3 regions of the Alcaligenes sp. SDU_A2 genome follow, and region 2 is predicted to be linked to each of the others. Evidence: predicted binding sites of a transcription regulator. Region 2 holds the regulator's gene; each other region holds the start of a gene.
What was found. The regulator NrdR, encoded in region 2, represses ribonucleotide reductase genes. The targets are predictions, from matches to a motif close to CACNANATNTNGTG.

Region 1 (6,589 bases), 1.4 Mb from region 2:
TGTCTATGGGCGGGGTCAATCTGACTCAGGCGTTCGAGCAGGGACCGGGCGGTCCTTGGCGTTATGCGCTGGCTCTTGGCGCCTTGGATGCCACCGGCAACCGCGACAATGGCGATCTGGTCTACGGTGCCACGGCCGGCAGCTTGCTTGTCAGCACTGATGTCGCCACCCATACGAGCGTGGACGCGCAAATGGAAAGTGCCCGCGATTTTTCCATGACCGGGGTAGGAGCCACCTATCGCTCGCCGGATTGGGGCGTGTGGCAGGCCAGCGTGGCGCGGGCGTCCCATTCGCTGGGTCAGGGTTGGCGTTATCAGGCGGCCTATGGCATGGATGTGCTGGATGATTTGCGCCTGGAATGGCGGGGTGAGCGCTATCAGGATCGCTTTGTCGATCTAAGCCGTTACCAGGGTATGAAAATGGCCGCTGCCAGTCGTCGGCAGGTGCTGGGAGCGACGGTGCCTCTGCGCCGTTGGGGCGAATTGAACACACAGTACGAGGTGCAGCACCCCCTGGCCGGTGGCGTGAACCGCTATGTTGGGGTGTCGCAGCAGTTCTGGTACAGTCCCAGCCTCAGGGTGGGTTTGCAGGCCCGCCGTCATCTGGAAAGCCGTCAGTCCAATGTGGCTTTGCGTTTTTCTGTTCCGATTTTTTAAGCAGGCGGCATGGCCCAGTCAGCACTTGACGTTCTACAGGAAGTTTTCGGTTACGACAGTTTTCGGGGGTTCCAGCACGAAATCATCGAAACCCTGATCCAGGGGGGCGATGCGTTGGTGCTGATGCCCACCGGAGGCGGCAAGTCCCTGTGCTACCAGATCCCCGCGTTGGTGCGTCCTGGCACGGGCATAGTGGTATCGCCTTTGATCGCATTGATGCAGGATCAGGTCGATGCCCTGACCGAACTGGGCGTGAATGCGGCTTATCTGAACTCGTCTCAGGACTGGCAGACCGCCCGCGAGGTCGAGCGCGAATTTTTGACCGGGCAACTGGACCTGCTGTATGTGGCCCCCGAGCGCTTGCTGACCGACCGTTGCCTGGATTTGTTGGCGCGCGGCACTATTTCCTTGTTTGCCATCGACGAGGCTCACTGTGTGTCGCAGTGGGGGCATGATTTCCGGCCGGAGTACCTGGGCCTGGACCTGCTGGCGCAGCGTTGGCCGCAGGTGCCGCGCGTGGCCCTGACGGCCACTGCGAATCAAGTCACGCGGGTGGAGATCGCCCAGCGCCTGAAACTGGAGGATGCGCGTCACTTTGTCGCCAGCTTCGACCGTCCCAACATTTGCTATCGCATCATCGAAAAGAACGAGGTGCGCAAGCAACTGCTGAATTTTATTCGCGAGGAGCATGCCGGGCAGGCCGGTATTGTGTATTGCCTGTCGCGTGCGCGAGTCGATGAGACTGCGGACTTTCTGTGCCGCAATGGCATCAATGCTTTGCCTTATCACGCCGGTCTGGATGCCCAGTTGCGGGCCACCAATCAGGCGCGTTTCTTGCGCGAGGAAGGGGTGGTCATGGTGGCCACCATTGCGTTCGGCATGGGGGTGAATAAACCGGATGTGCGCTTTGTCGCTCACATCGACCTGCCCAAATCGGTGGAAGGGTATTATCAGGAAACGGGGCGGGCAGGACGCGATGGCGAACCGGCCACGGCCTGGCTGGCCTATGGTTTACAGGACGTGGTGCAACTGCATCGCATGATCAACGAGTCGCAGGGGGACGCGGCGCATCGCCGTCAGCAGGGGCAGGCCTTGGACGCCATGCTGGGCTTGTGCGAAACGATCTCCTGCCGCCGTCAGCGATTGTTGGCCTATTTCGGGCAACAGATCGAGCCTTGCGGCAATTGCGACACCTGCCTGGAGGCTCCGCAGGCCTGGGATGGCACGGTGGCCGCCCAAAAAATGTTGTCTACTATTTATCGGCTCTGGCGCGAACGGGGCCAGCGTTTCGGGGCAGGGCATCTGATTGACATTCTGCGCGGCAAACTGACCGACAGAGTCAAGGAAAACGAACATGATCGCCTGACCGTATTTGGCGTGGGCACCGATTTGTCCGACCAGGCCTGGCGGGGCGTGCTGCGCCAGTTGCTGGCTCATAATCTGGTGGCGGTCGATACCGAAGGCTATGGCACCTTGCTGTTGACCGACGCCAGCCGCGAGGTGCTCAAGGGTGAACGCACCTTGATGTTGCGCCGCGAAACCGTGTCGCGCGGCCCGGCTGCGCATCGCACGCGCGGGCAGGCCAACCAGGGTCCGGCCCTGGAGCCGGAGCAGCAGGTGCGTTTCGAGGCGTTGCGTGTCTGGCGTGCCGCCACGGCCAAAGAACACGGCGTGCCGGCCTACGTCATTTTTCATGATGCGACGCTGCGCGAGGTGGCCGTGCGCTGCCCACGTTCGCAGACCGATCTGGAACATATCACCGGCATAGGGGTGCGCAAGCGCGAGGCCTATGGGGAAGCGTTGCTGCGCTGTGTGCAGGAGATCCATCCGCAATAGCAGGCCGCATTATTTACCCGGTTTGAGCCGGGTTTTTCTTGACAGGCGCTGCGCCTTTTTTCCAGTCGGCCGACAGGGCGCACAAACCGTTGATATTGAAGCCTATATCAATGGTGTTGCATTTTGAAGTGAAAACAGCGCCAACTTGAAACACTATATGTAGTAGAATTCAGGCTATCCTTCACTAGATGTGGTGCCCAGGGGTGGAGCTTGGCGTTTTGTCAAGTGTGCACGTATCTATATCTGATTTCCGAGACTCACCATGCAAAAAACCGAACAATTGATGGTCACCAAGCGGGATGGCCGGACAGAGCCGATCAATCTCGACAAAATTCATCGCGTCATTGACTGGGCCGCGGAAGGACTCAATAATGTGTCGGTGTCGCAGGTCGAGTTGCGCTCGCATATTCAGTTCTACAACGGCATTCGCACCAGCGACATCCACGAGACCATCATCAAGTCGGCAGCCGACCTGATTTCCGAAGACACGCCCGATTACCAGTATCTGGCTGCCCGGCTGGCTATTTTCCATCTGCGCAAGATCGCCTTCGGGCAATTCGAGCCGCCCGCTCTGTACGATCATGTCCAGCAGTTGACCGAGGACGGTCGCTACGACCCGCATCTGCTGGCTGATTACAGCCGCGCCGAATTTGACGAGCTCGATCAGTACATTGATCACTGGCGCGACATGAATTTCTCGTACGCCGCCGTCAAGCAGCTCGAAGGCAAGTATCTGGTTCAGAACCGGGTCACCAAACGCATCTACGAAAGCCCCCAGTTCCTGTATGTGCTGGTGGCCATGTGCCTGTTCGCCAAGTATCCGGCGCAGACCCGCTTGTCCTTCATCAAGCGTTTTTACGATGCCGTCTCGCAGTTCAAGATTTCCCTGCCTACGCCTATCATGGCGGGCGTTCGCACGCCTACGCGCCAGTTCAGTTCGTGCGTGCTGATCGAGTGCGATGACAGCCTGGACAGCATCAACGCCACCACCAGCGCGATTGTGCGTTACGTATCGCAGCGCGCTGGCATCGGCATCAACGGTGGACGCATCCGCGCCGTGGGCAGCGAGATCCGCGGCGGCGAAGCCCAGCACACCGGCTGCCTGCCTTTCTTCAAGATGTTCCAGGCTGCCGTCAAGTCCTGCTCCCAGGGCGGTGTGCGCGGCGGTGCCGCCACCTTGTTCTATCCTTTGTGGCACCTGGAGGTCGAAACCCTGCTGGTGCTCAAGAACAACCGCGGCGTGGAAGAAAACCGTATCCGTCACCTGGATTACGGTGTGCAGATTAACCGCTTGCTGTATCAGCGTCTGATCAAGGGCAGCCACATCACGCTGTTCTCGCCGCACGATGTGCCCGGCCTGTACGAAGCGTTTTTTGCCGATCAGGACGAGTTCGAGCGCCTGTACGAGCTCTACGAGCAGGACCCGGCCATTCGCAAGCGCAGCCTGCCCGCGCTGGAACTGTTTTCCCTGCTGATGCAAGAGCGTGCCAGCACCGGCCGCATCTACATCCAGAATGTGGACCATTGCAATACGCACAGTCCGTTCCGCCCGGACGTGGCTCCTGTGCGTCAGTCCAATCTGTGCATGGAAATTGCGCTGCCTACCAAGCCCTTGAATGATTTGAACGACCCGGACGGCGAGATTGCGCTGTGTACCTTGTCGGCCTTCAACCTGGGGGCGCTGGAGTCGCTGGACGAACTGGACGGCCTGGCCGACCTGATCACCCGGGCTTTGGATGCGCTGCTGGATTACCAGGACTACCCGGTCAAGGCGGCATTGAGCGCCACCGAAAAGCGTCGTTCTCTGGGTGTGGGCGTCATCAACTATGCCTATTATCTGGCCAAGAACGGCACCCGCTATTCCGATCCAGCCGCTTTGGGCCTGACGCACCGCACGTTCGAGGCCATCCAGTACTATCTGCTAAAAGCCTCGGTGCAATTGTCCCGTGAATACGGCCCCTGCAAGGCCTTTGACGAAACGACGTATGCCGCTGGCCTGCTGCCGATCGATACCTACAAAAAAGATGTGGACGGTATTTGCGACGAGCCGCTGCATCTGGATTGGGAAGCCTTGCGTGCCGACATCGTCAAGCACGGTTTGCGTAACTCCACCTTGACGGCTTTGATGCCTTCCGAAACCTCCAGTCAGATCGCCAATGCGACCAATGGTATCGAGCCACCGCGTGGGCTGGTCTCCGTCAAACAGTCCAAGGACGGCATTTTGCGTCAGGTGGTGCCTGACTTCGAGCAGCTAAAGGATCAGTACGAACTGCTCTGGCGCATGCCCGGCAACGAGAGCTATCTGAAGCTGGTCGGCATTATGCAGAAGTTCGTGGACCAGTCCATTTCGGCCAATACCAATTACGACCCGCAGCGCTTCGAGGGCGGCCGTGTGCCCATGAAGCAATTGCTCAAGGATTTGTTGCTGGCTTACAAGTATGGCGTCAAGACGCTGTACTACCACAATACGCGCGATGGTGCCGATGACGCCCAGGGTGAACTGGAAGACGATGGCTGCGCCGGCGGCGCGTGCAAGATCTGACGGAGCGCAGACCATGGCATACAGTATTTTTTCAAAAACCGATAACGATCAGCTCAAAGAGCCGATGTTCTTCGGCCAGCCGGTCAATGTGGCGCGCTACGATCAGCAGAAGTATCCGATTTTCGAGAAGTTGATCGAAAAGCAATTGTCTTTTTTCTGGCGTCCCGAAGAAGTCGATATTTCACAGGATCGTATCGACTATCAGAACCTGCCCGAGCACGAAAAGCATATTTTCATCAGCAATCTGAAATATCAGACACTGCTCGACTCCATCCAGGGCCGCAGCCCCAACGTGGCGTTTCTGCCCTTGGTGTCGCTGCCCGAGCTGGAAACCTGGATCGAGACCTGGGCGTTTTCCGAAACGATCCATTCGCGCTCCTATACCCATATCATCCGCAACATCGTCAATGATCCGTCCATTATCTTTGACGACATTGTGCGCAACGAAAACATCAAGCTGCGCGCTACGGATATATCGTCTTACTACGACGACCTGATCCACGACACCATGCTGTACTCGCGGTTCGGTGCGGGAGAGCACGTCATCGATGGTCAGACTTACAAGGTCAACGAGTACGAGCTCAAGAAAAAGCTCTACTTGTGCTTGATGAGCGTGAACATCCTGGAGGCGATTCGCTTTTACGTCAGTTTTGCCTGCTCGTTTGCCTTTGCCGAGCGCAAGCTGATGGAAGGCAACGCCAAGATCATCCGCCTGATTGCGCGCGACGAAGCGCTGCACCTGACCGGCACCCAGCACCTGATCAATATCATGCGTTCGGGGCAGGACGATCCCGAGTTCGCCAAGGTTGCCAAGGAACTGGAACCGGCGTGCTTCCAGATGTTCAAGCAGGCTGCCGAGCAGGAAAAGCAGTGGGCGCAGTATCTGTTCCGCGATGGCTCCATGATTGGGTTGAACAAGGATATTCTGGGCCAGTACGTGGAGTACATCACCAACACCCGCATGGCGGCGGTGGGCTTAAAGCCGGCTTTCGAGGGGGCCAAGCATAATCCCATTCCCTGGATCAATACCTGGCTGTCTTCCGATACGGTGCAGGTCGCTCCCCAGGAAGTGGAGCTCAGCTCCTATCTGGTGGGGCAGATCGATGCGGAAGTGTCGGCGAACGACTTCGATGGCATCGAACTATGAGCCTAGTCCGGACAACTGATACTCAGTTTCGGTTGCTGGACGGTGAAACCTTGTTGGAAGGCTTGGAGCGTACCGGCCATCAGGTCGAGTACCAGTGCAGGAGCGGCTATTGCGGCTCCTGCCGCATCCCTCTTGTCTATGGACAAGTTACCTATAAAGAACAGCCGCTGGCCTATGTGGCTCCGGGCGAAGTTCTGCCATGCTGCTGCACGGCCGCTGAACCTATTTCTGTGGACTGTCAGCGCATGCCCAAGGCCCAAGAGGAAAACGAGGGGCAGCTCAGCTTTTCAGGGCTGAGCGCTTGATCCCTTGGCTTGCCGCTAGGTGGCCAGGCGTTTTTCTTCCAGTTTTTCCCAGCGTTCAAACAACAGCTCCAGCTCTTTATTGAGCTGCTCAAGCTGGCGGTTG
Region 2 (6,589 bases):
ATGGTAGTAAGCGGAGCCGGACAAATGCTGAGTTTCCGCCGCGCTTAAACACCGCACAGAGGCACCATAAGCCTGCCAGTCATGGGCCAATTCCGTTAAGGCCTTGGCGGCAGAAGCACAATGCGCAACCTGTAACCACCCTTTCTGGACGGCGTCACAGTCAATATCGTGTTGTTTGATCACGCTAAAGACTTCATTGGCCGACTGTATCGTGGCTTTTATCAAGCGCGTTGCCGCCGGCTTGCCCAGACCTTGTTCCAGTGCTTTAGAACCGAGCCGCATAATCGGATTGACTTGTCCGCCGCTGCGGCCCGACGCTCCCCACCCCACATCCCCGGCCTCGAGCACAAGGACTTCCAGCCCTTGACTGGCCAGCTCCAGCGCCGCGCGCAAACCAGTAATGCCCGCACCAATAATCACCACATCGCTGCGCTCTGCCTCGATGGGCCAGATCGGCTTGAGCCGCAGCTCAGGCGCTGTGTGCAGCCACAGACTATCCAGTTCGGGCGGAAGATACTGTTGATTCCGCTGCATAGTCACTTAACCGATGGCGTGATGAAGTAGTACTTGCGTGCGTAATGCGGAACGTGCCAGGTGCCCTGAAAGCCATCTTCCATCACCAAGCTATCGCCGGCGATCAAGCGGTGCTGGGTACCCTGCAAATCAGTAATCACCACTTCGCCTTCTTGAATCACACAGAACTCGTCGTAGCCGGCGATATGCACGTCCCAACTGCCATGCGTGCTGTCCCAAACGCCTGCTCTGCGCCCTGTTTCTTCACCATAAGCCGGCCATACTCTGTGTGTCGGACCCGCAGCGCCTTGGTTGCCCGCCTGCACTACCGAGCCCGGTGCCTGCTGCGTAATTGCGTCTTGCCGCATAGTTGCTAAGTGTCTTTGTGTCATTGTCATATCACCTTATTTTCAAAAATCAAATCAGACACTTACGCATTATCCATAGCCGTTTCTGGCATGTACAATGCATTATCAAGCCTAAATTGATGCATGGCACTCATCACACGGAGACGACCAATGAACTTGAAACAACTCAAACATATTGTTGCCGTTGCCGATACGCTCAACTTTCATCGAGCCAGTGAACGTGTATTTCTTACCCAGTCAGCACTGAGCCGCAGTGTCGCCAGCTTTGAAAAAAGCATAGGCATTCGTCTTTTTGATCGAGACAACGCCAAAGTCAGCGTGACATATGCCGGCCAACAAATCATTGAAAGCGCGCGCCTGCTCCTGGCCGAGTCAGACAATTTTCAGCAAGAAGTAAAAAATATATTTTCGGGTGAGGAGGGAGAAATTAGTTTTGGGATCGGGCCATTCTTGGCGGCAACAGTTATTCCCCCGACATTGCGCAACTACCACCTGGACCACCCAAACATTACCTTCGACATTACAATTAATGACTGGTCGCACCTACTGAACTTACTGGAAGCAGAAAAAATAGAGTTTTTTATAGCGGACATTAGGCAAATCACAGACCACAGAAATATAAAAATCGAACTTCTGAATAGCCCAAAAATTGGTTTTTACTGCCTACAAAACCATACCTTGTATCAACAACACAAAGACCAGACCATACCCGCCGAGGCCTTGTTGCACTACCCTATCGCCTCTGTCTCCATACCCGATGTCGTTCTTGCAGAAATAAAAAAATCGTTAAAAATTAACGATAAAGATTTTAAAATAAGCATAAAATGCAATGACATACTATTGCTTAAAAACCTGCTCCCCGATACGGACATAATTATGCTTTGCTCTAATCATGTCGAGTCAGAAATCTACAAGAAAGAAAGACTAAAAAAACTTAATATAAAAATGACAGGCGATAGATTCGGAACATGGGGATTAGTGACGTTAAATGGAAAAAGCCTATCCCCTTCCGCAAAGAAACTTAGCCGCACACTGTGCGACAACATCCTCTTGTTGAATCAAGGATGATCATAAGCAGAACGCCTAAGCGCCAACGCAATAACCAGTGAAATCAAGCTGCAAGGGCACATTGCCAACACCAGAGTATCGTGTGTATCGACCCCACGAAGTCCAACGGGATCACCAAGGGCTTCCACGCAACGACGATGGTTTCACACTGTGCTTAGGGATTCAGAAAGCTTGAAAACTCGCACCTGCCGATCTTCCCCCAAGGCAGATGACATGCAGTCATCAGTCGGGCCTGATGCCTAGTGCCCCACGTATAGGGGCAGCCCGGGTGCAATGGTGCCATTCACCGGGCCTGATGAAGGCCCCAATTTGCGGGGTAGGGCCAAGCCTACCCAAAATTTAAGGCAATAAAAAAACCGCAGCGAATATCGCTGCGGTTTTTAAATATCGTTCAGAATTCTTGGCGGACAGAGGGGGATTCGAACCCCCGATACGCTATTCACGTATACACGCTTTCCAGGCGTGCGCCTTCAACCACTCGGCCACCTGTCCTAATTTTTTGGCGCGCCGCATTTAAAGCAGCTAATGCCAAGTCCATAATAGTAGCAGTATTCAGACCTGTTTTGCAAGCATCGTCTAGCCTATCGAACGATATCTGTATGCCAGCAAGGCTAACCGACCCAAAAACCGTCGCTTTAAAGCATAAAACCCGCTAGAACATGCAGCATTACGCCGATTGCTGCAGACTAAACATGCGCTCGACGTAACGGGCAATGGTATCTACTTCCAAGTTGACCGAACTGCCCGCTCGCAAGTTTTTCAGGGTGGTGACCTGCACGGTATGCGGGATCAGGTTGATACGGATCTCGCAACCCTGGGCATTATCGTCCACCTGGTTGACGGTCAGGCTGACACCATTAACAGTCACCGACCCTTTATAGGCAAAGTAACGCGCCATATCCGCCGGCACCTGTATGCGTAGATCCCACGACTCGCCCACGGGTTCGAAATAGCTGACTGTTCCCACGCCGTCCACATGGCCGGACACAATATGGCCGTCCAAGGAATCACCCAGGCGCAGGGCGTGCTCCAGATTGACTTCGCCAGGCTGGTCCAGCCCAACGGTGCGATTCAGACTTTCCCGGGACACGTCCACCACAAAAGCGTCGTCGTGCAGTTCGACCGCCGTCATGCACGCTCCCTGAATGGCGATGGAATCGCCCAGGCGTGCTTCATTCAAAGGCAGGCCACCAGCGTGGATGTGCAGGCGCACGCCTGCATCGTCCTGCCCTTGCAGCAAAGGGGTAACTTCGGTGATTCGGCCTACGGCGGCCACGATACCTGTAAACACAATAAGCCTCTTGCAAAAAAATAGCGTCGCCGCTGATATGCATGAACGCCTGGGGCGTCCCATCCATCCCGCCTTGCCCGAGAAAAGCCAGCCATCACGAGACCGGCACAGACCAAAGGGAATCAGTATTCGTTGCGCTGATCTGCCCCGCCCACCGCGTGCAGCAGCGCGGCCCAATGTTCGCGCTGCCGCGCCAACAGACGCGCGTCCTGTCCCAGCAAACGCAGATCGGTAAATTCAAATGGTTGCACGGCATCCAAGCCGGACAGCGCGGCAATATCAGCCACGCCACGCCCATGCCCTAGAATCTTGGGTGCCACATACATCAGCAGTTGATCCACCACGGCGGCGTCCAGCAATGCACCGGACAAGCGGGCTCCCGCTTCGGCATGCACTTCGTTGATCTGCTGCCCGGCCATCCAATCCAATACGGCGCGCACATCCACATGCCCGTCCCGTAAAGGCATGGGTATGACCTGGGCATTGCGATCGGCCAACTGCGCTTCGCGCTGTGGATCGCGCCGGTGGCTGAACACCCAGCACGGCGTGCCATCCAGCAAAGCCGCCGCCGGGTCCAGCCTGAGCTGCGTATCCAGCACCGCCTTGATGGGTGGACGCGGGGTATCGACGGCGCGCACATTCAGACGCGGATTGTCGGCCTGCACCGTGCCTATTCCGGTCAGCACCACGCAACTGCGCGCACGCCAATGATGACCGTCGTCGCGGGCCTGAGGGCCGGTGATCCATTGCGAACGGCCATCGGGCAAGGCACTGCGGCCATCCAGTGACGCGGCCATCTTGAGCCACAGCCACGGTCTGGCGCGGGTCATGCGGGCAAAAAATCCGGCATTGACTTGCAACGCCTGCTCCACGCACAGCGGGCCATCGACCGTAATGCCCGCTTGGCGCAACAAGGCCAAGCCACGCCCGGCCACCAGCGGGTTGGGGTCATGCATAGCCACGACCACACGAGCCGGTGCCGCCTCTACCAGCGCCTGGGCGCAAGGCGGCGTGCGGCCATGATGACTGCACGGTTCCAAGGTGACATAAAAAGTAGCACCCGCCACATCCACGCCGTTCTCGCGGGCCTGGCGCAACGCCATGACTTCGGCGTGTGGTCCGCCCGCCTGCTGGGTCACGCCGCTGGCCAGCAAACGTCCCTCGCGCACGATCAGGCAGGCAATGCGCGGATTGGGCGCAGTAATATAAAGCGACTGCTCGGCCAGCGCCAAGGCCTGCCGCATCCAGTCGTAATCGTCTTGATCCAGCATGGCAGCCCCCATGATCAGGAGCCGCCGGGCTCGTTCATTTCGTCGATGGCCTGCACGAACTCGCGTATATCTTTAAAGCTCTTATAGACCGAAGCGAAGCGCACATACGCCACCTGATCGAGCTGTTTGAGTTCAGCCATGACCAATTCACCGATGGTTTCGGATGAAACTTCGCGTTCCCCCCGAAGCTGGAGCTTTTCTTCGATGCGCTGCACGGCGGCATCGACCTGCTGCATGGGCACGGGGCGCTTGCGCAAGGCAACGCCCATACTGGCGCGCAAGCGCGCAGGATCGAAGTCCATACGCGTGCCATTGCGCTTGGCCACCACGGGCAAACTCAGTTCAGAGCGCTCGTACGTGGTGAAACGTCGTTCACAAGCCGAACATTTACGCCGCCGCCGGATGGCGTCGCCTTCTTCGGTGATTCGGGAATCGATCACCTGGGTATCGGCATGATGACAGAACGGACACTTCATTAAAATCGCGGGCCTTGCGGCCCGCTCCGGGCAAATTAATTGGAATACACAGGCAGCTTGGCAGTCAGTTCGTGCACGCGGCGGCGAACGTCGGCCAGCACGGCTTCGTCATGCGGATTGTCCAGAACATCGGCAATCAGGTGCGCAGTCTGCTCGGCTTCGGCTTCGGTAAAGCCACGCGTGGTCATGGCAGGCGTGCCCAAACGGATGCCGCTGGTGACGAACGGTTTTTCCGGGTCGTTTGGAATGGCGTTCTTGTTGACGGTGATGTGTGCCTTGCCCAGCGCCTCTTCGGCCACCTTGCCCGTAATGCCCTTGGAGCGCAGGTCCACCAGCATGACGTGACTTTCCGTGCGGCCGGACACAATGCGCAGGCCGCGCTGCACCAGCGTACGGGCCAGCACGTCGGCGTTCTTGACCACTTGGGCGGCATAGGTCTTGAATTCGGGCTCCAACGCTTCCTTGAACGCCACGGCCTTACCGGCGATAACGTGCATCAGCGGACCGCCCTGGATGCCAGGGAAGATAGCGGAGTTGACCGCCTTCTCGTGCTCGGCCTTCATCATGATGACGCCGCCACGTGGACCGCGCAGAGACTTGTGGGTGGTCGAAGTCACAAAGTCGGCGTGGGGCACGGGATTGGGGTAGGCACCACCGGCAACCAGGCCGGCGTAGTGGGCAATGTCCACCATGAACAGTGCGCCGTTTTCGTGGGCGATACGGGCCATGCGCTCGAAGTCGATGCGCAGGGCGTACGCGGATGCGCCGCCCACGATCAGCTTGGGCTTGTGTTCCTTGGCCAGTTGCTCCAGGCGGTCGTAATCGATTTCTTCGTCGGCATTCAGGCCATAGGAGACGAAGTTATACAGCTTACCCGAGGCATTGACGGGCGAGCCGTGCGTCAGGTGGCCGCCTTCGGCCAGATTCATGCCCAATACGGTGTCGCCGGGCTTGAGCACGGCCATGTACACACCCTGGTTGGCCTGCGAGCCGGAATTGGGTTGCACGTTGGCAGCTTCGGCACCGAACAGCTCTTTCAGGCGATCGATGGCCAGTTGCTCCACAACGTCCACGTACTCGCAACCGCCGTAGTAGCGCTTACCGGGGTAACCCTCTGCGTATTTGTTCGTCAGCTGCGTACCCTGGGCTTGCATCACGGCGGGGCTGGTGTAGTTCTCAGAGGCGATCAACTCGATGTGCTGCTCCTGGCGCACGTCTTCTTTTTGGATAGCGGCCCAGAGTTCGGGATCGACTTTGTCGAGAGTGGCAGAACGGTCAAACATGAGGGTTCCTAACGGTTTAAGTGGAAGCAAACAAGAAAGCAGCATTTTAGCGCGGATGCAGCGCATTCCGCCTTACCCGGCCGCTTTCAGGCCGGAAACCACGCAAAATCCGGAAAAAAATAAAGTGGCTGCGGGCGGACTCAAGAAAACATGAAGATTTTTCAAGGAATCCGCCGTACGAATCAGGATTGCCCCAGCAAGCGCGGATTCAGGGTGTAAATGCCGGTAATGGAGGCTTTGGCCAGGATATGGCCTTCAATGACACGCAACACATCCTGCCCGGTAAAGCGGCCTTCCAGCGGCAGTTCGGCGATATCCA
Region 3 (6,589 bases), 850 kb from region 2:
ATGCCAGCCAGCGTCATCCCGACCTGCGGCTGCACTTGTCTGTGCAAGGTTCGGCCACCAACCCGCAGGCGATTTCCTACTACCACGACCACTTCGGGATTCAGCGTGTGGTGTTGCCGCGCGTGCTTTCCATGTCGCAGGTCGAACAAGTATGCGAACAGGTCCCTGTCCAGGTGGAAGTGTTTGGATTCGGCAGCCTGTGCGTCATGGTGGAGGGGCGTTGCGCGTTGTCTTCGTATGCGACAGGCGAGTCGCCCAACACGCATGGCGTCTGTTCGCCGGCCCGACATGTGCGTTGGGAACAGACCGGCCAGGGCCTGGAGTCGCGTTTGAACGGTGTGCTGATCGATCGTTACCAGGATGGCGAAAATGCGGGTTATCCCACGCTGTGCAAGGGCCGCTTTGATGTGGCCGGCGAGAACTACTACGCATTGGAAGAGCCCACCAGCCTGAATACCCTGGAGCTGTTGCCGCAGTTGCTGGCGGCCGGGGTTTCTGCCATCAAGATCGAAGGACGCCAGCGCAGCCCGGCCTATGTGGCGCAAGTCACGAAAGTCTGGCGACAGGCTATCGATCTGGCCCATTCTCGCACGACACGTTACTCGGTTCATCCGGCCTGGATGGGCACTCTGGACAAGTTGGCCGAGGGCCAGCAGCACACATTGGGCGCGTATTCGCGTCCCTGGAAGTAAGCCAGCCACGGAGATAGGGACATGAAATTTTCTTTGGGACCCTTGCAATATTATTGGTCGCGTCTGGCGGTGATGCAGTTTTACGAGTCGGCCTGCGAATGGCCGGTCGATGCGGTTTATCTGGGGGAAACCGTTTGCTCCCGGCGGCACGAGTTGCGCCTGGAGGATTGGCTGGAGATTGCGCACATGTTGGCGCAGGCGGGCAAGACTCCAGTCTTGTCCACCCAGGTCTTGCTGGAGTCCGGACGCGACATGACGGTCTTGCGCAAAGTGTGCGAACACGATCGCTATCTGGTCGAGGCCAACGATATGGGTGCCGTGCGCCATATGCAGGGTCGGGACTTTGTGGCCGGTCCGTTTCTGAATCTGTACAACAGGCCTGCGCTGGAGTTGATTGCGTCGCAAGGCGCGGTGCGCTGGGTGATGCCACTGGAGATGGGACGTACAGGCTTGGCGCAGCTACAGCAGGACAGGCCGCAGGGACTACAGACCGAAGTGTTTGCCTTTGGTCGCATGCCGCTCGCTTTTTCGGCCCGCTGTTTTACGGCCCGCAATCGTAATCTGCCCAAAGACAACTGCCAATACGTATGCATGGACTACCCCGACGGTCTGCTGCTGGAAACCCGCGAAGGCCAAGGCTTTTTGACGATCAATGGCATACAGACGCAGTCGGCCTGGGTGTATACCTTGCTGCATCAGGTTCAGGATCTGCGCAGTTTGGGTGTGGATGTTTTGCGCTTTAGCCCGCAGTCCGCACATATGGGTGAGGTTTTGCGGCTGTTTGACGATGCCCTGCACGAACGCATGCCGATTCAGGCGGCTTATGAGCAGTTGCAGCAGTACTTGCCGGCCAAGGCCTGCAATGGTTTCTGGCATGGGCGGGCAGGGTTGGAGATGGTGATGCCGGCCGCGACGGCTGCCTGACTGCGATGTTGCATGTGGCTGTGGCCTGTGCCTGATCACGCCGTCTTGGCCTAGGTGTGCCGTGCGTATATTTTTGATGCCGATTTCTGGAGATCCGACGATGACTGCTTCAACTCCGCGCCTGCCTTTGCCCTTGGCCAGTGTGCTAGAACACTTACCGCGCTGGCCAGGGTCGCGTGTGCTGGCCAGTGCCCTGAATGTGGTCATGGCCCCTCATTTACCCGACGATGTCGGGCAGTGCCTGCAGGAGCGGCGCTTGCGTTTGCAGGTGATCGATGCGCGCTTGGAGTTTGACTACTCTTGGCGCAATGGAGCCTTTTATCCTTTGCGCAGTGGTGGACCGGCCCCGGATTTGACCCTGCGTGCCAATGCCTGGGATTTTTATCAGCTTTTGCAGCGCAAGGAAGACCCGGACACACTGTTCTTTAATCGGCGTTTGTTGATCGAGGGCGATACCGAGTTGGGCCTGATGGTCAAGAACACCTTGGACTCTCTGGACCCAAGCGTGTTGCAGGCGCGTATTGTGATTCCGCAGCTTTGGCAGGCCGTGCGACGCAGCTTGCTTGGGCAGCGCCCGGTGAACGCTGCTCGTCTGTAAATGGGTTTGTTCAGTCGCGGCGCAGTTCAAAGCGGGGGAACAGTTCCGCCAGTGCCTGGGTGACGTGTTCGCCGGGGTAGGCGTGCAGCGCCTGCCCGCTTTGATTCAGGACGCTATCCCGGCATCCCTGGGTACGAAACACTTGCAAGGCATACTGTCGCACGCCCTGGCGGTGCAGATAGTGCCCCAGTCGCAGTATGTCCTGGGGGCTGTGCAGTTGCGGGTGTATGGTGCTGCGGCATTCCAGCGAAACACCGGCATCCAGCAGGGCCTGCAAGCTGTCTTTGGCTGCGTTGCCGCTGTTGTGTACACGAGTGATTTTGTCGTAGTTCTGGAAGTCGGTCTTGATGTCCAGCCCTACCCAGTCCACCCAGGGCAAGATGTCGCGTAAACGGCGCGGGTGTGTTCCGCCTGTATGTAGTCCGATCTTGAATCCTAATTCGCGTACGGCGTGTATGGCCGCTTCCAAGGCTGGGTCCATCGTGGGTTCGCCGCCGCTAAATACCACGCTGTCCAGCATGCCGTCTCGTCGGCGCAGAAAATCCAGAATGGTCTGCCAGTCCAGCGGGCTGTGGGGGGGGCGTTCCTGTAGATGCGGGTTGTGGCAGTAGCCGCAGCGCCAGGGACAGCCTTGCACAAAAATGACGGCGGCCAGATGGCCTGGGTAGTCCGTGGCTGTGAAGGGAACCAGGCCGCCTATTTTTAGCGGTGCGCGTGCTGTGGCCTGTCTGTGTGAGCGGGTGTGCGTCATGCCAATCTTTCCGGCGGTGTGGCTGCGTAGCGTGGCCACGGGGAAGGCAGTCATCGCAGCGCGGGCCTGATTGGCCCATGCTGCGTCAGGTGAAAGAAAAGAGGGGTGATTCAGGCTGTCGGTATCGGGGCAGGCAGGTCCGCATTCGACTCCGTAAAATAGCGGCGTTCGTGAAATTCGCCCTGTTTGCCGATATTGAACGAGGACATAGGACGGTGATAGCCCATGACCCGCGTCCAGATTTCGCAAGGTTGGCGTTCGGCATCCGTCAGGACGAGGCTTGGGTCTGTCATAGAAAGCTCCAGTAAAAATCCGGATGACCGGAAAAAAAGAAAACGATCGGGGTTGCGTGTGTTGGTGGGATGCGTGGATGCACAGACGCGGGTTGCGGGCACAGCGGAACGGGTGCCTAGTGCCCGTGTTGGCAAGCGGCTTGCCTGCGTGCCAGGAGGTCTGCGTCGCAATGCGGGCAGAATGTGTGCTTGCCGGGCAGATAGCCGTGCTTGGGGCAGATGGAGAATGTGGGCGTGACGGTGATGTACGGTAGGGAAAAGCGGCTCAGGGCGCGCTGCACCAGGGTGCGGCAGGCGTTGGCGCTGGACAGCGGTTCGGTCATGTATAGATGCAGCACAGTGCCGCCGGTGTATCTTCGTTGTAGTTCGTCTTGGCGTTCCAGGGCCTCGAAGGGGTCGTCGGTAAAGCCCACTGGCAATTGCGAGGAGTTGGTGTAGTAGGGCATGTCCGGCGTTCCGGCTTGCAAAATGTCTGGCCAGCGGGCGCGGTCCTCCTTGGCAAAGCGGTAGGTGGTGCCTTCGGCGGGCGTGGCTTCCAGGTTGTACATATGGCCCGTGCTTTCCTGGAACTGCACCATCCGGGCGCGTACATGATCGAGCAATTGCAGTGCAAAATCGTGGCCCCAGGGGGTGGTCAGATCGTGCGCATTGTCTGTGAAGTTGCGGATCATCTCGTTGATGCCGTTCACACCCAGCGTAGAGAAGTGATTGCGTAAAGTGCCCAGGTAGCGCCGGGTGTAGGGAAACAAGCCCTGGTCCATGTGTTCCTGGATGACGCGGCGCTTGATTTCTAGGCTGTCGCGCCCCAGCTCCAGCAAGTGGTCCAGCCGCGCGAACAGCCCTGGCGCATCGCCGCGATGCAGATAGCCCAGCCGCGCGCAGTTGATGGTGACCACGCCCAGCGAACCGGTCTGCTCGGCTGAGCCGAACAGGCCGTTGCCGCGTTTGAGCAGTTCGCGCAGATCCAGTTGCAGGCGACAGCACATGGAACGGATCATATTGGGCTTGAGTTCGGAATTGATGAAGTTCTGGAAATAAGGCAGGCCGTATTTGGCCGTCATCTCGAACAGGCGCTGCGCGTTGGGGCTGTGCCAGTCGAAGTCGGCCGTGATGTTGTAGGTGGGAATGGGGAAGGTAAAAGCCCGCCCGCGCGCATCGCCCTGCGTCATGACTTCGATGTAGGCGCGGTTGATCATGTCCATTTCGCTTTGCAGATCGCCATAGCAAAAAGGCATTTCCTGGCCGCCGATCAGCGGCACTTGTGCGCGGAGATCCTCGGGGCAGATCCAGTCGAAGGTCAGATTGGTGAAGGGTGTTTGCGTGCCCCACCGTGATGGCACATTCAGGTTGTAGATCAGTTCCTGCATGCATTGCAGCACCTGGGTGTAGTTCATGGCATCTTTGCGCACAAAAGGAGCCATATAGGTGTCAAAAGAGCTGAAGGCCTGGGCCCCGGCCCATTCGTTTTGCAGGGTGCCCAGGAAGTTGACGATCTGACCCACGGCGCTGGACATATGGCGCGGCGGGGCGGACTCGATCTTTCCGGGCACGCCATTCAGGCCTTCGGTGAGCAGCATGCGCAGCGACCAGCCGGCACAGTAGCCCGAAAGCATATCCAGGTCGTGAATGTGCAGGTCGGCCTGGCGATGGGCCTGGCCTATGGTTTCGGGGTAGACGTGGCTGAGCCAGTAATTGGCGATCATCTTGCCCGATGTGTTCAAGATCAGACCGCCCAGCGAATAGCCCTGGTTGGCATTGGCATTGACGCGCCAGTCCTGGCGTTCCAGGTATTCGGTGACCGAGCGGATGATATCGATCTGCGGCACTGGTCTTTGCAGTGCATCGGGGGCTGCCCTGGTGTTCATGAATTTCTCTACATATAGTGGTTTATGTAATGCTAGGCACTATATGTAGTGTATTCAAGCAGGGTGCGGGACTTTCTTTGTTAGATTTGATCCAGATTAATTTTGCATGGCCGTCAGCCCCTGGCGTTTGGGCAGGGGCTGATCAGGGCTATGTAGATGGGCCGGGGCATCTGGCACGCAGCGCACTTGGCTCAGGCATGCGCCGGCGCGACGCTGGGCTTTTTATTTGCTAGCTACTGGCAGACGGATGGCTATCGACCAGGCGCGCTTGAAGCACCGATTGCAGGTCTTGGTGATAGGCTGGTAAGCGTGCCAGCAGAGTCTTGTGTTGCCCGGACCATGCCAGATTTTGTTCTGGCGTGCGCGTCGGTGCAGGCGACCAGGCGGAGTCCGGGAAAAATGGATCGTCGCGCCAGCGCGGAATCAGGTGCCAGTGCAGATGCGGCACTTGGTTGCCGAATTGGGCCAGATTGACTTTGATGGGCTGCAGATGCGCGCGCAGGGCCTCTTCGACAATATAGACGGCATCCATCAGATGCTGGCGCTGCGTGGGGGATAGGTCCGTCATTTCGGCACTATGTTCGTGCCAGATGACACGCGTATAGCCTGGAAACGGGCTGTCGGCGACATTAAGTACGTGCAGCCCTGCGCCCGACCATAGCAACTGGTCGGGCTCTAACGCGCAAAGGGGGCATGCGGCCTGCTTCATGCAGGCTGGCCGAAGAACAGATTTTGCAAGGCCACGCCGGGGTCGGGTTCGCGCATGAAGGCCTCGCCCACCAGAAAGGCCTGCACATCGTGTTCACGCATCACGGCAACATCCTCGATGGTGTGGATGCCGCTTTCGGTGACCACGCGTTTACCGGCAGGAATGAACGGCAGCAGATCCAGCGTGGTGCGCGTGCTGGTCTCGAAGCTGCGCAGATTGCGGTTATTGATGCCCAGCAGGCCGGTCTGCAATTCCAGTGCCGTATCCAGTTCGGCCCTATCGTGTACTTCGACCAGCACATCCATGCCCAGTTCGTGGGCGATGGTCTCGTATTCTTTGAGCTGCTGGGGGCTGAGGGCCGCCACGATCAATAAGATGCAGTCTGCGCCCAACGCTCGCGCATGGATGATCTGGTAAGGATCAATAATGAAGTCCTTGCGCAGTACCGGCAAGGCGCAGGCGGCGCGCGCCTGGCGCAGGTGGTCGTAGGCCCCCTGAAAGTATTTGACGTCCGTGAGCACGGACAGGCAGGCGGCACCGTGCGCGGCGTAGCTGGATGCGATCTCGGTCGGGTTAAAGTCGCTGCGGATCACCCCTTTGGATGGCGAGGCCTTTTTGACCTCCGCGATGATGGCGGGCTTGCCCTGGGCGATCTTGTCTTCGATGGCGCTGGCAAAGCCGCGCAGGTCGTTCCGGTTCTTCGCTTCGCGCAGCAGATCCGATTCGCTGCGCAACTGGCGGGCGGTGGCGACTTCTG

Region 1: nrdA (class 1a ribonucleoside-diphosphate reductase subunit alpha) is a predicted target of NrdR. The motif match lies at 2,644-2,657, and genes of this name have one in related genera.
Region 3: AADW57_RS16695 (ribonucleoside triphosphate reductase) is a predicted target of NrdR. The motif match lies at 5,161-5,174, and genes of this name have one in related genera.

The regions. Positions count from the first base shown of each region.
Region 1 covers NZ_CP151273.1:3,060,853-3,067,441, reverse strand. Annotated here, with positions in the region: gene AADW57_RS14165 (hypothetical protein) at 1-656, shown strand, start outside; gene recQ (DNA helicase RecQ) at 666-2,492, shown strand; gene nrdA (class 1a ribonucleoside-diphosphate reductase subunit alpha) at 2,755-5,034, shown strand; gene nrdB (class Ia ribonucleoside-diphosphate reductase subunit beta) at 5,048-6,181, shown strand; gene yfaE (class I ribonucleotide reductase maintenance protein YfaE) at 6,178-6,486, shown strand; gene AADW57_RS14140 (ATP-binding cassette domain-containing protein) at 6,502-6,589, opposite strand, start outside.
Region 2 covers NZ_CP151273.1:838,542-845,130, reverse strand. Annotated here, with positions in the region: gene AADW57_RS03855 (NAD(P)/FAD-dependent oxidoreductase) at 1-534, opposite strand, end outside; gene AADW57_RS03850 (cupin domain-containing protein) at 537-881, opposite strand; gene AADW57_RS03845 (LysR family transcriptional regulator) at 1,032-1,949, shown strand; tRNA gene AADW57_RS03840 (tRNA-Ser) at 2,351-2,441, opposite strand; gene AADW57_RS03835 (riboflavin synthase) at 2,617-3,240, opposite strand; gene ribD (bifunctional diaminohydroxyphosphoribosylaminopyrimidine deaminase/5-amino-6-(5-phosphoribosylamino)uracil reductase RibD) at 3,363-4,511, opposite strand; gene nrdR (transcriptional regulator NrdR) at 4,526-4,987, opposite strand; gene glyA (serine hydroxymethyltransferase) at 5,023-6,270, opposite strand; gene AADW57_RS03815 (YbhB/YbcL family Raf kinase inhibitor-like protein) at 6,453-6,589, opposite strand, start outside.
Region 3 covers NZ_CP151273.1:3,642,991-3,649,579, reverse strand. Annotated here, with positions in the region: gene ubiU (ubiquinone anaerobic biosynthesis protein UbiU) at 1-692, shown strand, start outside; gene ubiV (ubiquinone anaerobic biosynthesis protein UbiV) at 714-1,616, shown strand; gene ubiT (ubiquinone anaerobic biosynthesis accessory factor UbiT) at 1,717-2,214, shown strand; gene AADW57_RS16705 (anaerobic ribonucleoside-triphosphate reductase activating protein) at 2,225-2,965, opposite strand; gene nrdD (anaerobic ribonucleoside-triphosphate reductase) at 3,076-3,258, opposite strand; gene AADW57_RS16695 (ribonucleoside triphosphate reductase) at 3,375-5,123, opposite strand; gene AADW57_RS16690 (HIT family protein) at 5,353-5,832, opposite strand; gene trpC (indole-3-glycerol phosphate synthase TrpC) at 5,829-6,589, opposite strand, start outside.